3 regions of the Streptomyces drozdowiczii genome follow, and region 2 is predicted to be linked to each of the others. Evidence: riboswitches for the same ligand, from Rfam matches in the RefSeq annotation. Region 2 holds a riboswitch; each other region holds the start of a gene.

The links. Region 2 has a riboswitch for cyclic di-AMP ahead of NEH16_RS03305 (M23 family metallopeptidase). Riboswitches for the same ligand answer to the same signal wherever they lie in the genome.
Region 1: another riboswitch for cyclic di-AMP. It lies ahead of NEH16_RS19155 (transglycosylase family protein); the one in region 2 lies ahead of NEH16_RS03305 (M23 family metallopeptidase).
Region 3: another riboswitch for cyclic di-AMP. It lies ahead of NEH16_RS28235 (LysM peptidoglycan-binding domain-containing protein); the one in region 2 lies ahead of NEH16_RS03305 (M23 family metallopeptidase).

Annotation. Positions count from the first base shown of each region.
Region 1 covers NZ_CP098740.1:4,192,151-4,196,912, reverse strand. The annotation lists gene eno (phosphopyruvate hydratase) at 1-737, opposite strand, end outside; gene NEH16_RS19155 (transglycosylase family protein) at 1,045-1,761, opposite strand; cyclic di-AMP (ydaO/yuaA leader) riboswitch at 1,766-1,934, opposite strand; gene NEH16_RS19150 (transglycosylase family protein) at 2,220-3,263, opposite strand; gene NEH16_RS19145 (cytochrome P450 family protein) at 3,370-4,704, opposite strand; gene NEH16_RS19140 (nucleoside triphosphate pyrophosphohydrolase) at 4,714-4,762, opposite strand, start outside.
Region 2 covers NZ_CP098740.1:726,837-731,598, forward strand. The annotation lists gene NEH16_RS03295 (STM4011 family radical SAM protein) at 1-293, shown strand, start outside; gene NEH16_RS03300 (SGNH/GDSL hydrolase family protein) at 314-1,168, opposite strand; gene NEH16_RS03305 (M23 family metallopeptidase) at 1,352-2,275, opposite strand; cyclic di-AMP (ydaO/yuaA leader) riboswitch at 2,279-2,438, opposite strand; gene NEH16_RS03310 (tyrosine-protein phosphatase) at 2,848-3,660, shown strand; gene NEH16_RS03315 (DUF6126 family protein) at 3,672-3,848, opposite strand; gene NEH16_RS03320 (helix-turn-helix domain-containing protein) at 3,859-4,467, opposite strand; gene NEH16_RS03325 (aspartate aminotransferase family protein) at 4,556-4,762, opposite strand, start outside.
Region 3 covers NZ_CP098740.1:6,204,414-6,209,175, reverse strand. The annotation lists partial or broken gene NEH16_RS28245 (SpoIIE family protein phosphatase) at 1-687, opposite strand, end outside; gene NEH16_RS28240 (antitoxin) at 1,606-1,794, opposite strand; partial or broken gene NEH16_RS28235 (LysM peptidoglycan-binding domain-containing protein) at 1,974-2,839, opposite strand; cyclic di-AMP (ydaO/yuaA leader) riboswitch at 2,843-3,027, opposite strand; gene NEH16_RS28230 (2,3-dihydro-2,3-dihydroxybenzoate dehydrogenase) at 3,452-4,288, shown strand; gene NEH16_RS28225 ((2,3-dihydroxybenzoyl)adenylate synthase) at 4,341-4,762, shown strand, end outside.

The DNA of each region.
Region 1 (4,762 bases), 3.5 Mb from region 2:
GAGGCGGCGACGTCGAGCGCGAGCGCGATGTCCTTGCCCGGGGCGTAACCGGCCTCCTTGATGGCCTCGATGATGAGGTCGAGGGCGGCGCGGTTGGACTCCAGGTTCGGCGCGAAGCCGCCCTCGTCGCCGAGGCCGGTGGAGAGGCCCTTGGTCTTCAGGACCTTCTTCAGCGTGTGGTAGACCTCGGCGCCCCAGCGCAGCGCCTCGGAGAAGGACTCGGCGCCGATGGGCGCGATCATGAACTCCTGGATGTCCACGTTGGAGTCGGCGTGCGAGCCGCCGTTCAGGATGTTCATCATCGGAACGGGCAGCAGGTGCGCGTTCGGGCCGCCGAGGTAGCGGAACAGCGGCAGGTCGCTGGCCTCGGAGGCGGCGTGGGCGACGGCGAGGGAGACGCCGAGGATGGCATTGGCGCCGAGCGAGCCCTTGTTCTCCGTGGCGTCCAGGTCGAACATCGCCTGGTCGATGAGGCGCTGCTCGGTGGCGTCGTAGCCGACGAGCTCCGGGCCGATCTGCTCGATCACGGCCAGGACGGCCTTCTCGACACCCTTGCCCTGGTAGCGGTTGGGGTCGCCGTCGCGAAGCTCAATGGCCTCGAACGCGCCGGTGGAGGCGCCGGACGGAACAGCAGCACGACCGGTGCTGCCGTCGTCGAGGCCGACCTCGACCTCGACCGTGGGGTTGCCCCGGGAGTCGAGGATTTCCCGGGCTACGACGACGTCGATGGACGGCACGAGGCATCTCCTTCTGGGATATGACGCTGGTTGTGCAGGGTCGCTTTGGCCTTGCGACAAGAGCCTAACCGGCCCGGCCGTCTGCGTCGGCCGACCGCCCGTCCCCTGGGACGAAAAAGGACCCGAGGGCGGGCATACCGGGGCGGAACGCCAAATATTTACTGGTCAGTAACTACAACAGTTGAACGGTCCACGAGGTGCGAACGCCCCTGATGCGGCGTGCCCCGGCCCGGCACACACGGGGGGAGAGTGCGTGCCGGGCCGGGGCGGCCTGAGCGATCAGCGAGGAGGGATCGCGGCTGCTTCGTTACTTCGTGAGGTGGAGCTGCTGACCCGGGTAGATCAGGTCGGCGTCCTGGACGATGTCCTTGTTCAGCTTGAACAGCCGCTCCCAGCCGCCCTTGACGTGGTGCGCGGAGGCGATCTTGCTCAGCGTGTCACCGGCGACGACCTTGTACTCGCCGTCACCCTTGGCGACCTTCTTGCCGGTGGGGGTGGTGACCGTCTTCTTCGGGGCGTCCGAGCGGTCGGAGCGGTTGGTGGCCGGGGCCTCGGTGCGCTCGGCCTTCTTCGGGGCGGCCTCCTGCTTGGGGGCGGCCTCCTGCTTCGCGGCACCGGAGCCGGTGTCGACGCCCGGGTCGACACCGTCGTTGGTCAGGTTGCCGGCACCGGCGCAGGACCAGGCGCCCGGGCCCTGCATGTCGAGGAGCTTCTCGGCGGTGGCGATCTGCTGGGCCTTGGTGGCCAGGTCGGCGCGGGGCGCGTACTGCGTACCGCCGGCGGCGGCCCAGCTGGACTGGGAGAACTGCAGGCCGCCGTAGTAGCCATTGCCGGTGTTGATCGACCAGTTGCCGCCGGACTCGCACTGGGCGACGGCGTCCCAGGTGGCGACGGAGGCGGCGGAGGCGTTGGTCGCGCCCATCAGCGGCACGGCGACGGCGGCACCGGCGACACCGGCGAGCGTCGCGACACGGACGGCCTTGGAGGGGCGGCGGTGCTTGTTGCCCTTGCGGTTGAGCAGCATCGAGTCTTCTCCTCACCGACGCCTGCGAGGTGAGCTGTCGGGTTCGGGCCAAGTGAGTTGCCCGGCCGCGCTCCTGGCGCGACTTCACCCCTAGCCGGCCCCGGTTCGTCTCCCGACGACCGGGCCCAGCGCCTACCTGGGTCCCCCGCTCCTGCCTACGGCGCTTTCGCGTCTGTTCCCTTCGACCGACGGCAGGATTCGGCGTGACGGTCGACGGGGCCCGCGGTGCGAGCGGTTCCGACCGTAATCACACCCACCGGCCATATTCAAAGAAGGACATACCGGATAATCATCCCGTAAGAGCATCCGATGAACCCTCATTTGTGCAGGTCGGAACGGATGCGGCGGGACCTCCCGGACAAGCAGCGTGAGTTCACGCAAAGAGACCCATGTCTCACTCGGTCAAAAGTGGGACATGGGCCTCTTAAACCACCCAAAGCACAGAGGGCTCTAACGGCTCATCCGGCGCTCTCGGCGACCTTCTCGGGGGCCGGGCCGGCCAGGCCCAGATCGAGGTTCTGACCGGGCAGGATGAGGTCCGGGTCGGAGCCCACCTCGGCCTTGTTCGCCTCGTACAGCTCGGGCCAGCCGCCGGGCAGCTCCTGCGCGTCGGCGATCGCCCAGAGGTTGTCGCCCGGCCGTACGGTGTACGTGCCGTCAGCCGGCCGCGTGGCGCTGTCGCGTGCGTCACCGTCACCCCGCGAGGCGTGCCGGCCCGCGTCCCGCCCCTCGGCCGTCCCGGCGGCCTCGTCGGCGGCCGGGGCGCCCCGGTGCTTGCCGCCCTTCGCCCGCGCGTCGTCCGCCGCGCTCGCCGAGGGGTCCGCGGAGGGGTCGGCGGACGGCGTCGTGGACGGGTCGGCGGAGGCGGACGGGTCGGCGGACGGGGTGCCCGAGGGGTCGGCGGACGGGGAGGCGTCGGCGCTCTTGCCCGCGTGCTTGCCGGAGCCCTTGCCGGCCTTCTTCTCCGTGGCGGCCGAGCCGGACGCCGCGTCCGACGGGGTGGCCGAGGAGGCCGAGGACGCGTCGTCCACCGGGTCGGTGCCGAGACCGGCGTCGAGGCCCGAGTCGGCGCTCCGGGCGGGCTCGTCCGCGTCCTGGTCGCCCGGGTCCACGTCCGCCTTGCCCGCGGCCTTGGTGAGCCCGGAGATCACCGCACAGCTGGGCCACGCCTTCGGGCCCTTGGCAGCCAGGACCCGTTCGGCCACCGCGATCTGCTGCGAGCGGCTGGCGAGGTCGGCGCGCTCCGCGTAAGCCTCGCCGCCGTACGCCTTCCACAGCTCCGGCGTGAACTGGAGACCGCCGTAGGAGCCGTTGCCGAGGTCGGCGCTCCAGGTCCCGCCGCTCTCGCAGTCGGCCACCCGGTCCCAGGTCGCGGTGTCCGCGGCGTGTGCGCTTGCCGCGCCGAGCAGCGGGATGGCGATGGCCGAGCCGGTGACGCCTGCGGCGACCACGATGGCGGGTGCCTGACGAGGGCGGCGGTGTCTGCCGTTCGCGGAGCCCATGGGAGATGCCTTCCGTGTGACTGACAAGCGACTGGTGAGTCGAACGGTGAACCTAGCGAAACTCGAACGTGAGTCACAAGTCGATGCAGTAGAGATCACGCGAAAGTCACAGAGTTGACAGAGCGTCACTTTCCCGGGTGCGCGCCCCCGGCGTGAATTCCACCGGCAGAGTGCGCAGTCCGCGCATGATGAGCCCGCCGCGCCACCGCAAATCCCCCGATTCTCCCGCAAGTCGCAGGTCCGGAAGGCGCGTCAGCAGAGTGGCGAGCGCGGCCTGTCCCTCCAGCCGCGCGAGCGGCGCTCCCAGACAGTAATGAATGCCGTGGCCGTAGCCGAGGTGCTGATTGTCGCTCCGCGACAGGTCCAGGGTGTCCGGTCCCGCGAACCGCTCGGGGTCCCGGTCGGCCGCCGCGAGCACCACGAGCACCGGATCGCCCTCCGCCACGCGCTGCCCTCCGATGGTCAGCGGCTCGGTGGCGAACCGCCAGGTGGCGAGCTCCACCGGGCCGTCGTAGCGCAGCAGTTCCTCGACCCCGGTGGCCAGCAGTTCGCTGTCGCCGGCCGCCAGCGCGCGTTGCAGCCGCTCGCGCTCGGCGGGGTGGTTCAGCAGGGTGTGGACGCCATTGCCGATCAGGTTCACGGTCGTTTCAAAACCGGCGAAGAGCAAGATGAAGGCCATCGCGGCGGCCTCGTTCTCCGTCAGGTGCTCGCCGTGGTCGCTCGCCCTGATCAGCCCGGAGATCAGGTCGTCGCCCAGGTCCTCGCGCTTGCGGTGGATCAGTTCGAGCAGATAGGCCCGCATCTTCTTCACGGACCGGGCGACCCCGCCGCGCGGCCCGCCGCCGTGCCGGATCATCATGCCCGCCCAGTCCCGGAAGTCGTCCTGGTCCTCGCGGGGCACGCCGAGCAGGTCGCAGATCGCGTAGATGGGGAGCGGGAAGGCGAACTCGTGGATCAGGTCGGCCTCCCCCTTCTCCACGAACCCGTCGATGAGCCGGTCCGTCAGCTCCTGCACCCGGGGCGCGAACTGCGCGATGCGCCGGGGCGTGAACGCCTTGGAGACCAGGCGGCGCAGCCGGGTGTGGTCGGGCGGGTCGATGTTGAGCAGGTGCGTCATCAGCTCGGCCTTGCGCTCCCCGGGGATGCCGGTCTTCCCCTTGGCATGCGCGGGCTCGGCGTGGTGCGCCGGGTTCTTGGACAGCCGCGAGTCGGCGAGCGCCTGCCGGGCGTCCGCGTACCGGGTGACGAGCCACGCCTCGACCCCGCTGGGCAGCGTGGTGCGGTGCACGGGACTGTGCTCGCGCAGCCAGGCGTACGCGGGGTACGGGTCGGTGGCGAACTCCCAGGTGAAGAGCTCGGGCGCGGGCGGCACGGCGGCGGACGAGGTGTGGGCGGGGCAGCCGGCGGGTACGGCCGCGGCTTGGGCGGGGCTGTCGTTCACTCCCCGACGTTATCCGGTGCCCTCCGCCGTCCGGATCGCGTCCCGGTACGCGCGGCCC
Region 2 (4,762 bases):
GCTCGGCGGGGCTGCCCTGCCGGACCGGTGAGTCGGTGATCTCGGTGGACGGGGAGGGCACGGTGCGCCGCTGCCACTTCGTCCGGGCGGAGCTGGGCAATCTGTACGACGGGAGCTACCGGCGTGCGCTGGGCCCGAGGGCCTGCCCGCTCGCCGTCTGCGACTGCCACATCGGCTATGTGCACCTGGAGACGCTGCCGCTGTACGACGTGTTCGCGGGCGGGGTGCTGGAGCGCGTTCCGGCGGCGCTGCCGCTGTCCACGGTCGCCCCGACGCGGTCTCGGGGCGACTGAGGACAGCGGCAGCGGGTCCGTCAGAGCGGCAGCAGGTCCGGCCGCTTCGGCTCGACGTGGTCGCCGGAGGACTCGCCGCGCAGGCGTCGTCCGATCCACGGGACGAGGTATTCGCGCGCCCAGTGGATGTCGTCGCGGCGGATCTCCAGCGTGCCGCGCGGCGGCTGCGGCGGCCACGCCTGGTCCGGGTCGGCCGGCACGTCCAGGCCGAGGACCTGGGCGGCGCGCAGCGCGACCCGGGTGTGTCCCTCGGGCGACAGGTGCAGCCGGTCGCCGTCCCAGGCGCGCCGGTCCTGCACGGAGCGCAGCGACCACAGGTCGAGGACCGGGCAGCCGTAGCGGTCGGCGATGGCCCGGACGTGGGCGGTGTAGGTGGCGATCTTGCCGCGCAGATGGCGCAGCACGGGGACGCCTCGGGTGTCGAAGCCGGTGGTGACCATGACGGTGCCGACCGACCGCGTGAGGTCGGCGACCGCCCGCTCGAAGCGTTCAGCCACGTCGTCCGGGTCGGTGCCCGGCCGGATGATGTCGTTGCCGCCGGCGCAGAAGCTCACCAGATCGGGGGCGAGTTCCTTGGCGCGGGGCACCTGCTCCTCGACTATCTGGTCGAGGAGGCGTCCTCGTACGGCGAGATTGGCGTACCGGAAGTGCCCGTGCACGGAGAGGGGTGAGCCCTCGGCATCCGTCCGAATGCCGGGCTCCGGGAGCCGGTCCGCGAGAAGTACCGCGAGCCGGTCGGCCCAGCCGACGAACGTTCCGTCCGGGCCGGGGTCGCCGACTCCCTCGGTGAAGCTGTCGCCAATCGCCGCGTACGACCCGATGGCGCCCTGTCGGTCGACGGCGCCCTGCTGGAGGTTGTTCGAATCGTCTGCCACAACCGCATATCCTGCACCCCGGAATGTGACCTACGCGACCGTAATAAGGGGTTGACGGGTGGTGAGATAAACCACCCGGTCAGTTTTCGGTAAAGGGGGAATAAGCAGAGGGACGACGCACCGCCGTGCGCCGTCCCTCTGTGTCGTTCGGTGACCCGGATCACCGGGCCGGTACCGCTCGGATCAGACGTAGATCCCGTGCGACGCCAGGTAGGCGATCGGGTCGATGTCCGAGCCGTACTCCGGGCCGGTGCGGACCTCGAAGTGGAGGTGCGGGCCGGTGGCGTTGCCGGTGGAGCCGGAGAGGCCGACCTGCTGGCCCGCGGTCACGGTCTGGCCCGCCGAGACGGAGAGCGAGGACATGTGGCCGTACTGGGAGTAGTGGCCGTCGGCGTGCTTGATGACGACCTGGTTGCCGTAGGCGCCGCCCCAGCCGGCGGTGACGACGGTGCCGGAGGTGATGGCCTTCACGCTGGTGCCGGTGGAGACGGGGAAGTCGATGCCGGTGTGGCTGCCGCTGGACCAGCTGGCGCCGGAGGCGCGGTAGGCGGTGGTGTGGTTGCCGGGGACCGGGTGGACGTAGCCGGAGGCGTTGTCCTGGGAGGCCGGGGCCTCGGTCTTCGCCTCGGTCTGCGCCTCGGTCTTGGTCTCGACCTTCGTCTCGGCCTTGGGCGCGGCCTTCGCCTCGGTCTTCTCGGCCGTCTTGGCGGGGGCCTTGGACGGGGTGGTGGCGGCGGGGGCCGCCTTGGCGCCGAGGGTCAGCTTCATGCCCGGGAAGATCAGGCTCGGGTTCTCGCCGACGACCTCGCGGTTGTCCTGGTACAGCTTGTGCCAGCCGCCCTTGAGGTGGTGCTGGGCCGCGATCTTCGACAGGTAGTCGCCGGAGACGACGGAGTATGTGGTGGTGCCGGTGCTCTTCGCGGGCTTGGCCGGGGCGGTGTGCGCGGCGGCCGACTGCGACGTGGCCGGGGCGGACTGCTCCGCGGCGTGGGCACCGGTGGCGCCGAGCAGCGGAAGCGCGATGACGGCTCCGCCGGCGCTCGCGGCGACGACGCCGCGGGCGATGGTGCTGGACTTGGGACGGCGGTGCTTACCCGAAATGGGCATGAAGAATTTCCTCTCCGGCGCCTGCGAGGTGAGCTGTCGGGTTCGGGCTGGAGATGCCCGGCCGCGCCTGGCGCGACTTCACCCCTAGCCGTCCGGTCGTCCCGGTCGGCGGCTTACCTGGTTCCCCCGCTCCTGCCACACGGTGAGTGGGTGCGAATTCCGGACGGCGGCAGGATTGGGCGTTCCATCCGGATGGACATGGAACGTAAGCGAGCCGGGGCGACGGAAACAAGCCACACGTTCGGCACCGCATTCCGCACCGGAATTGCGGTGCGGAATTCCGGTCACACTCCGTGGATTACGGATCTTGGCTTTCCGCGCGGCGCGGGGACTACCCAGCCGGGCCGTCAGCACACACCGTCACGGATATGATCCCGCTCACGAGCGGGTGATCATCTCCCGCACAATCGGGGCAAGTTGGCAATATCCCATCAATACGGACATGCCATATCCCTCGCCCGGGTCGGCACCGAGCGGGCGGCCGAGATGATTGCCCCAGGAACCGATGTCGTATCGTCGCGGTCGTGGGCCCGTCGGCGATACGCGCCGGGGCAGAGCCTCCAGGAGTGACCGTGACGCAGCAGCTGCCGCAGACCCCGCCGACGGAGCCCGTCCTCACCGGCGTCCGCAACTTCCGCGACGTGGGCGGCCTGCCCACCACCGACGGCCGTCGGGTCCGGCACGGCCGGCTCTACCGCAGCGGTCACCTGGCGCACGCCACGGCGGAGGACGCGGCCTTCCTCGGCGGGCTCGGCCTGCACACGGTCTTCGACTTCCGCAATGCGGCGGACCACAAGCTGGACGGCCTGGACATCGAGCTGCCCGGCGTACGGAACGTGAGCATCCCGCTCAGCGACCCGGCGGACGGCGCGGAGTTCTGGCGGATGGTGCGCGACGGCAATCTGGCGGAGCTGCGCTCGATCCTGGCCGACGGCAAGGGCACCAGCCGCATGGTCGCCTCGTACCGCTCGATCATCCTGGAGCGCACCGCCGAGCACAGCCGGGTGCTGCACGCCCTGGCCGAGGACAGCGTCCCCGCCCTGATGCACTGCGCGGCCGGCAAGGACCGGGCCGGGCTCTCCATCGCGGTGACGCTGCTGGCGGTGGGCGTCGGGCGGGAGACCATCGAGGCCGACTACCTCAAGTCGAACGACGCGCACCGCCGCTACCGCATCCGGCGCAGCGACACCTCGGCCGCCGGGATGTCGCCGGAGGTGCTGGAGCTGCTCAACCCGCTCTTCGGCGCCCAGCCCGACTACCTCGCCGCGGCCTTCGCCGCCATCGACGAGACCTGGGGCGGCACCGACCGCTACCTCACCGACGGGCTGAAGCTCACGCCCGCCACCCGTGAGGAGCTGCGCGAAAGGCTCCTCGACGAGAGCTGAGCCGGCCTCCCCTACTGGTTGTGCATGCCGACCGCGAAGAGCAGGTAGAGGAACGCCGCGATGACGTGCCCGGCCACGAGATAGGCGAAGAGCCGGATGACGAGTCCGCGCGGCATCTTCCTCTCCTGGGTGTCGGCACCGGGACGCGGAGCCGGGGTGAGCGGGTCGTAGTGCTCTGAATCGGACATGACGGGCCTCTCAGCGACGGTGGACCTGGCCACCGAGGCACAGGTCGGCGGCGGGGCTCTGCAGCAGGGTGTGGACGAAGAGCAGCTCGGCGCCCTCGGGTTCGGGGGCGGCGATCCGGTGCGGGGTGAGCGAGTCGAAGTGCGCGCCGTCCCCGGGCGCGAGGTCGTGGACCGTCTCGCCGAGCGTCACCCGGAGGCGGCCGGTCAGGACGTACAGCCACTCCTCGCCGGGGTGGACGCGGACCAGGTCGCCCTGGGCGCCGTACGGGACGCGGACGCGCAGCGCCTGCATCGCCCGGCCGGAGCCGCCGGCCTGCTGGTACAGCCAGCCGTCGGCGGCCGGGCCCTCGAACGGGCGGCCGCGGACGATCGCGTCACGTTCCGGGGGGATCTCACCGAGGAGTTCGGAGACCGTCGTACCGTAGATCCTGGCCAGCTGGAGCAGCATCGGCAGCGAGGGCTGGCGTCGGCCCGTTTCGAGCCGGGAGAGGTGGGCGGGCGAGAGCCCGGCCCGCTGGGCCGCGGTCTCCAGGGTGAGACCACGGCCGCGGCGCAGATCGCGCAGGCGTGGCGCGACACCGGGCAGCTCACCGGCCGCCAGGTCGTCCGGAGGGTTCATGCCTCCATTGGGCCCAAGAATTTCCCCTGAGGCAAATTTCTTGCCTCAGGGGCAAAAGCGTGGGCCAAAAGCGTCGGGCAACAGCGTCTCAGCGGTTGGCGACGGCCTGCTTCACCAGGGTCCGTCCGAAGTCCCACATCAGTCCCCCGCCGCTGTGCGCGTCGTCCATGACGGCGGTGAACGCCTCCACGAAGCGGTCGACGTCCGCGTCGTCGATGACCAGCGGCGGGATCAGCTTGATCACTTCGAGGTGGTCGCCGGAGACCTGCGTGAGGATGCGGTGCTTCTGGAGCAG
Region 3 (4,762 bases), 5.5 Mb from region 2:
CCGGTCGAGGAAGCCCTGGGGGAAGCCGGTCTCCCACTCCAGGTAGAGGTGGCCCTCCTTGAGCAGGTAGATCGCGAGCTGCCGGCCGCCGAACGCGGGGAGCAGCTCGTCGGTGACCACCCGGGAGACCTGCCGGGCGGTGACGGCCTCGGTGAGCGCGATGGCGAGGGCGACCGGCCGGTAGAGGGCGGCGGACCGGTCGGCGGGTGAGCCGAGCCCCAGTCCGGGCGAGACGACGGAGTCCGGGGCGTAGGCGGGTGTGTCGCTGGGCGTGAGGACGGCGGTCAGGCCGTCGTGCCCCGGGTACAGGGAGACGGACAGCCAGGGGGGCGGGTCGCGGCGGGCGAGGAAGTGGACCGGGGCGTCGGAGATCATCGCGGCCCGGTAGTGGTCCTCGTACGCCGGGTTGGCGAACCAGGGCAGTGCCTCCCAGAACACCCGGCCGACCAGGGCGGCGCGGTGCCGGCCGAGCATGTCCTCGGCGAGCGGGTTGACGTAGGTGATCCGGCCGAAGCGGTCGAGCGAGAAGATGCCGCGCGGCAGCCGGTCGGCGGCCTCGGCGACGACCGGGCCGATGCCCAGGTCCACCAGGAAGCCGGTCAGGTGCCCGCCGCGGCCGGCGCCGTCGTCCCGGCGCCCGGAGACCTCCAGCAGGTGGGAGCGGCCGTCCGGGCCGCGTAGCCGCATCCGGCGTACGACGGGGCCGTGCGAGTCCGCCGCCTGCCGGGCCAGCGCCCAGAGGCCGTAGACGTCCTCCGGCGCCAGTCTGGCCGCCAGGGCCCCGATGGTGCCGGGGAAGCCGCCGGTGCCGGTGCCGAGGATCGCGTCGAGATCCGCGTCCGCCTCCACGGCGCCGGTGGCGAGGTTCCAGTCGAAGCGGCCGATGCGCACGGGCGGCGAGGTCCTGGCGGGCAGCTGTACGGGGAGCGGCTCGCCCTCCCACTCGGGCCGGATGCCGGCGTCCGCGAGGCCGGCCAGTTCGGTGCTAAGGCGGTCGGCGATCCGCTGGAGGCGGTCCCGCTCGACGGCGGGCACCGGCTCGTCGGCCGTCGCACCGCGCAGGACGACGAGGACGCCCACCGGTGCGCGGCGGCGCAGTACCGGCATGTACAGGGAGCCGAAGGGGAACGGCAGTCCGGCCATCAGCTGCGGGAAGCGCCGCATGGCGTCCTCCGCGTCGGTGAGATACACCGGGCTGCCGGTGCGGAACGCCTCGGCGACCGGGAACGGCCGGTTGACGTGCATCCGCCACCAGGGCGGAGCAGGGGGCCGGGGAATCCGGCGAGGACGGCGAGCCGGAGCAGGCCGGGGGTGCGCGAGGGGAGGTAGATCCCGCCGGCCCGGCCGCCGACCGCCTCGATGGCGTGTACGACGGACTGGGCGAGCACCAGGGACAGGTCGTCCGGTGCCCGGCCGTCCTCCGGTCCTGCGGGCGGGCCGTCGCTCGGGCCGAACGGCAGCTGCCCGGCCGCGCCGTGCCAGGTCACACAGCAAGGATGCTCCCGGGCGGGCCGCGCGGCACGTCGGAGGCCGCCCCGGACGCGCGGGAGCGGTGGACACCACCGGCTGTGGCGTCCACCGCTCCCGTACGGTCCGTGCGAGCGCCTACCGGCCCTGGTCGGGCGGGCGGCGGTCGCCGAGCTGGTCGTTCATCTTCTGCTGAGCCGAGTCGACCTGGCCGCCGTACTTGCCGCCGGTCTTCTTGTCGACGTAGTCGCCGCCCTTCTCGACTCCCTGGCGGGCCTGGTCCGGATGCCCCTTGATCATGTCCTTGATCTTGTCGAGCATGCCCATGACTGACCTCCTAGAGACGCTGACCGTTCCAGCATCCACGTCCTGCCGTGCCCTCGCATTCCGGGACGGGCGCCGGCGCCGCCGCGGGCGGCAGGGCACGCGAAAGGGGTGGAAAGAAGCGCTTCCGCTTCTTTCCACCCCTGCTCACGGCCCTGCCCCGAGCGCGGGGCCGGTGTGGATCAGTACGCGCCGAAGACGTTGTCCATCGAGCCGTACGTGGCGGCGGCGTAGTTGCACGCGGCCGTGATGTTGGCGACCGGGTCGTAGATGTCCGTCGACGTACCGGGCACGTGGTAGGCGTCGAAGGTGGGCTGGATCACCTGGAGCAGACCCTTGGAGGGGGTGCCGTTGACGGCGTTGATGTCCCAGTTGTTGATCGCCATCGGGTTGCCCGAGGACTCGCGCATGATGTTGCGGTAGATGCCGTCGTAGCTGCCGGGGATGCCCTGCTGCCCCATGATCGCCAGGGATTCCTTGATCCAGCCGTCGAGGTCGTCGGTGTACGTGACGGACGCCTGGGTCTCGGCGGGCTTCTCGGCGGCGACCGGGACAACCGTGCGCTCGGAGCGGTCGGCGCGGTCGGCGCTCTCGGTCCGGGGGCGGTGTCGCCGTTCTTCTCGGCGGTCTCCGCCTTGAACGCGCTCTTCTTCGCGGCCTTCGGGGCGGCGGCCTCGGACTTGGCGCCGATGGTGAGCTTCAGGCCCGGGTGAATGAGGTCGGGGTTGCTGCCGACCGCACCGCGGTTGTCCTTGTACAGCCGCTCCCAGCCGCCGCTGAGGGAATGCCCCTGGGCGATCTTGTAAAGCGAATCGCCGGACACCACGGAATAGGTGGTGGGCGTGGCCTTGCGCACGGCAATTTCCTTGCCGGCGACGGAAGTCGGGGCCGCGGCCTTTTCGGCGACGACGGTCTTGGCGGGGGCGGCGGAAGCCGATCCGGCCGAGATCAGGGGGAGCGCGAGAACGGCTCCGCCCGCGCTGACGGCGATGAAACCGCGGGTCAGGGACGCGGACTTGGCACGACGGTGCTTACCCGTGATGGGCATGGCGTATTTCCTCTCCGTCGCCTGCGAGGTGAGCTGTCGGGTTCGGACTGGAGATGTCCGGTCGCGCATGGCGACTTCACCCCTAGCCGCTCCGGATTCCGGACCGGCGGCAAACCTGGGTCCCCCGCTCCTGCCGTACGTGAGTGGTCGGGTTCCCGGACGGCGGCAGGATTCGGCGTTCCATCCGGATTGATGACGGGACCGTAAGCGAGAAACGACGGCCGGAACAAGCCCGGAATTGCTGATCACAATTGTTTTGCAAGATCAATCAAAGGAAATGCTCATGATCGCCCGCGCCGGGGGAAGTCAAATTTCTTGGCACGACTGGGAACCGGGAGATCGGATTGCGCGTCAGAAACGGCTGACGTGACGCTGCCCACTGAGGACACAATGGCAGCATTCGTCCGTTTTGAGATCATCTGACATCATCAAAACCACCCCGAACGCCCGCAATTGACCTTTTGCCTAAATAGGCTCAAAAGGGACATGAGGCAACCCGGGAAACGGCCGGGATCGCGGATTCGGACCCCCTCGTCGGCGTGATCACTCTATGGTTAGGCTTACCTAAGTGTTGCCGCCCCTCGTTCACCGTCACAGGGAGACCCCAAGACCATGGCGCCGCGTTCCGCCCCTTCTTCCCGTCATTCCGTCGCCCCCGCCGACCAGGAACTCGCCGGGCGGCTGGCCCTCGTGACAGGAGCCGGACGCGGTATAGGAGAGGCGGTCGTGCGGGCGCTCGTCGCGCGCGGCTGCCGGGTCCTGGCGACCGACGCGGCCCCGGAGGGCGTCGACGCCCTCGCCCGGGAGTACGAGGGGAGCGTCGTGGCCCGGACGCTGGACGTCACGGACGCGGCGGCCGTCGAGGCCCTGGTCGCGGATGCGGAGGACACGCTCGGCGCCCTCGACATCGCGGTCAACGTGGCCGGGATCCTGCGCTGTTCACCCGTCACCGAGCTGACCGACGAGGACTGGCGGGCGACCTTCGCCGTCAACACCGACGGGGTCTTCCACGTCTCGCGGTCCGTGGCGGGCCGGATGGCGGACCGGGGCGCGGGCAGCATCGTCACCGTCGCGTCCAACGCCGCCGGCATCCCCCGTACGACCATGGCGGCGTACGCCGCCTCGAAGGCCGCCTCCGTCATGTTCACCAAGTGCCTCGGCCTGGAGCTGGCCCCCCGGGGCGTCCGCTGCAACACCGTCTCGCCCGGCTCCACGCTCACCGACATGCAGCGCGGGATGTGGCCGGCCGGTGAGGCGCACGACGACGGGCCCGCCGCGCGGCGCGTCATAGCCGGGGACCTGGCGAGCTACCGCACGGGCATACCGCTGGGCAGGATCGCCGAGCCGGCCGACATCGCCGAGGCGGTCGCCTTCCTCGTCTCCGACCGGGCCCGCCACATCACCCTGCACGACCTGTACGTCGACGGCGGCGCCACCCTGCGCGCCTGATCCGTCCGCCCGGCGCCCCCGAAAACGGCCCTCCCCCTGGAGACCTGGAACGATGACTGCTGCACCGTACGAAGACGCCCCGACCTGGCCCGCGGAGTTCGCCGCCCGTTACCGCGCGGCCGGGCACTGGCGCGGCGAGACCTTCACCGGCATGCTGCGCGAACGGGCCGAGGCCCACGGCGACCGCGTCGCGCTGATCGACCCCGCGCCCGAGCGCCGCGCCTGGACGTACCGGGAGCTGGACGAGCGCGCGGCCCGGCTGGCGGCCGGCTTCCGGGCGCGCGGGATAGCCAAGGGCGACCGGGTCGTCGTCCAACTGCCCAACATCGCCGAGTTCGCCGAGGTCGTCTTCGCCCTCTTCCGGATCGGCGCGCTCCCGGTGTACGCGCTGCCCGCCCACCGCGAGACGGAGATCGGCTACTTCTGCTCCTTCGCCGAGGCCGTCGCCTACGTCATCCCGGACCGGCACGCCGG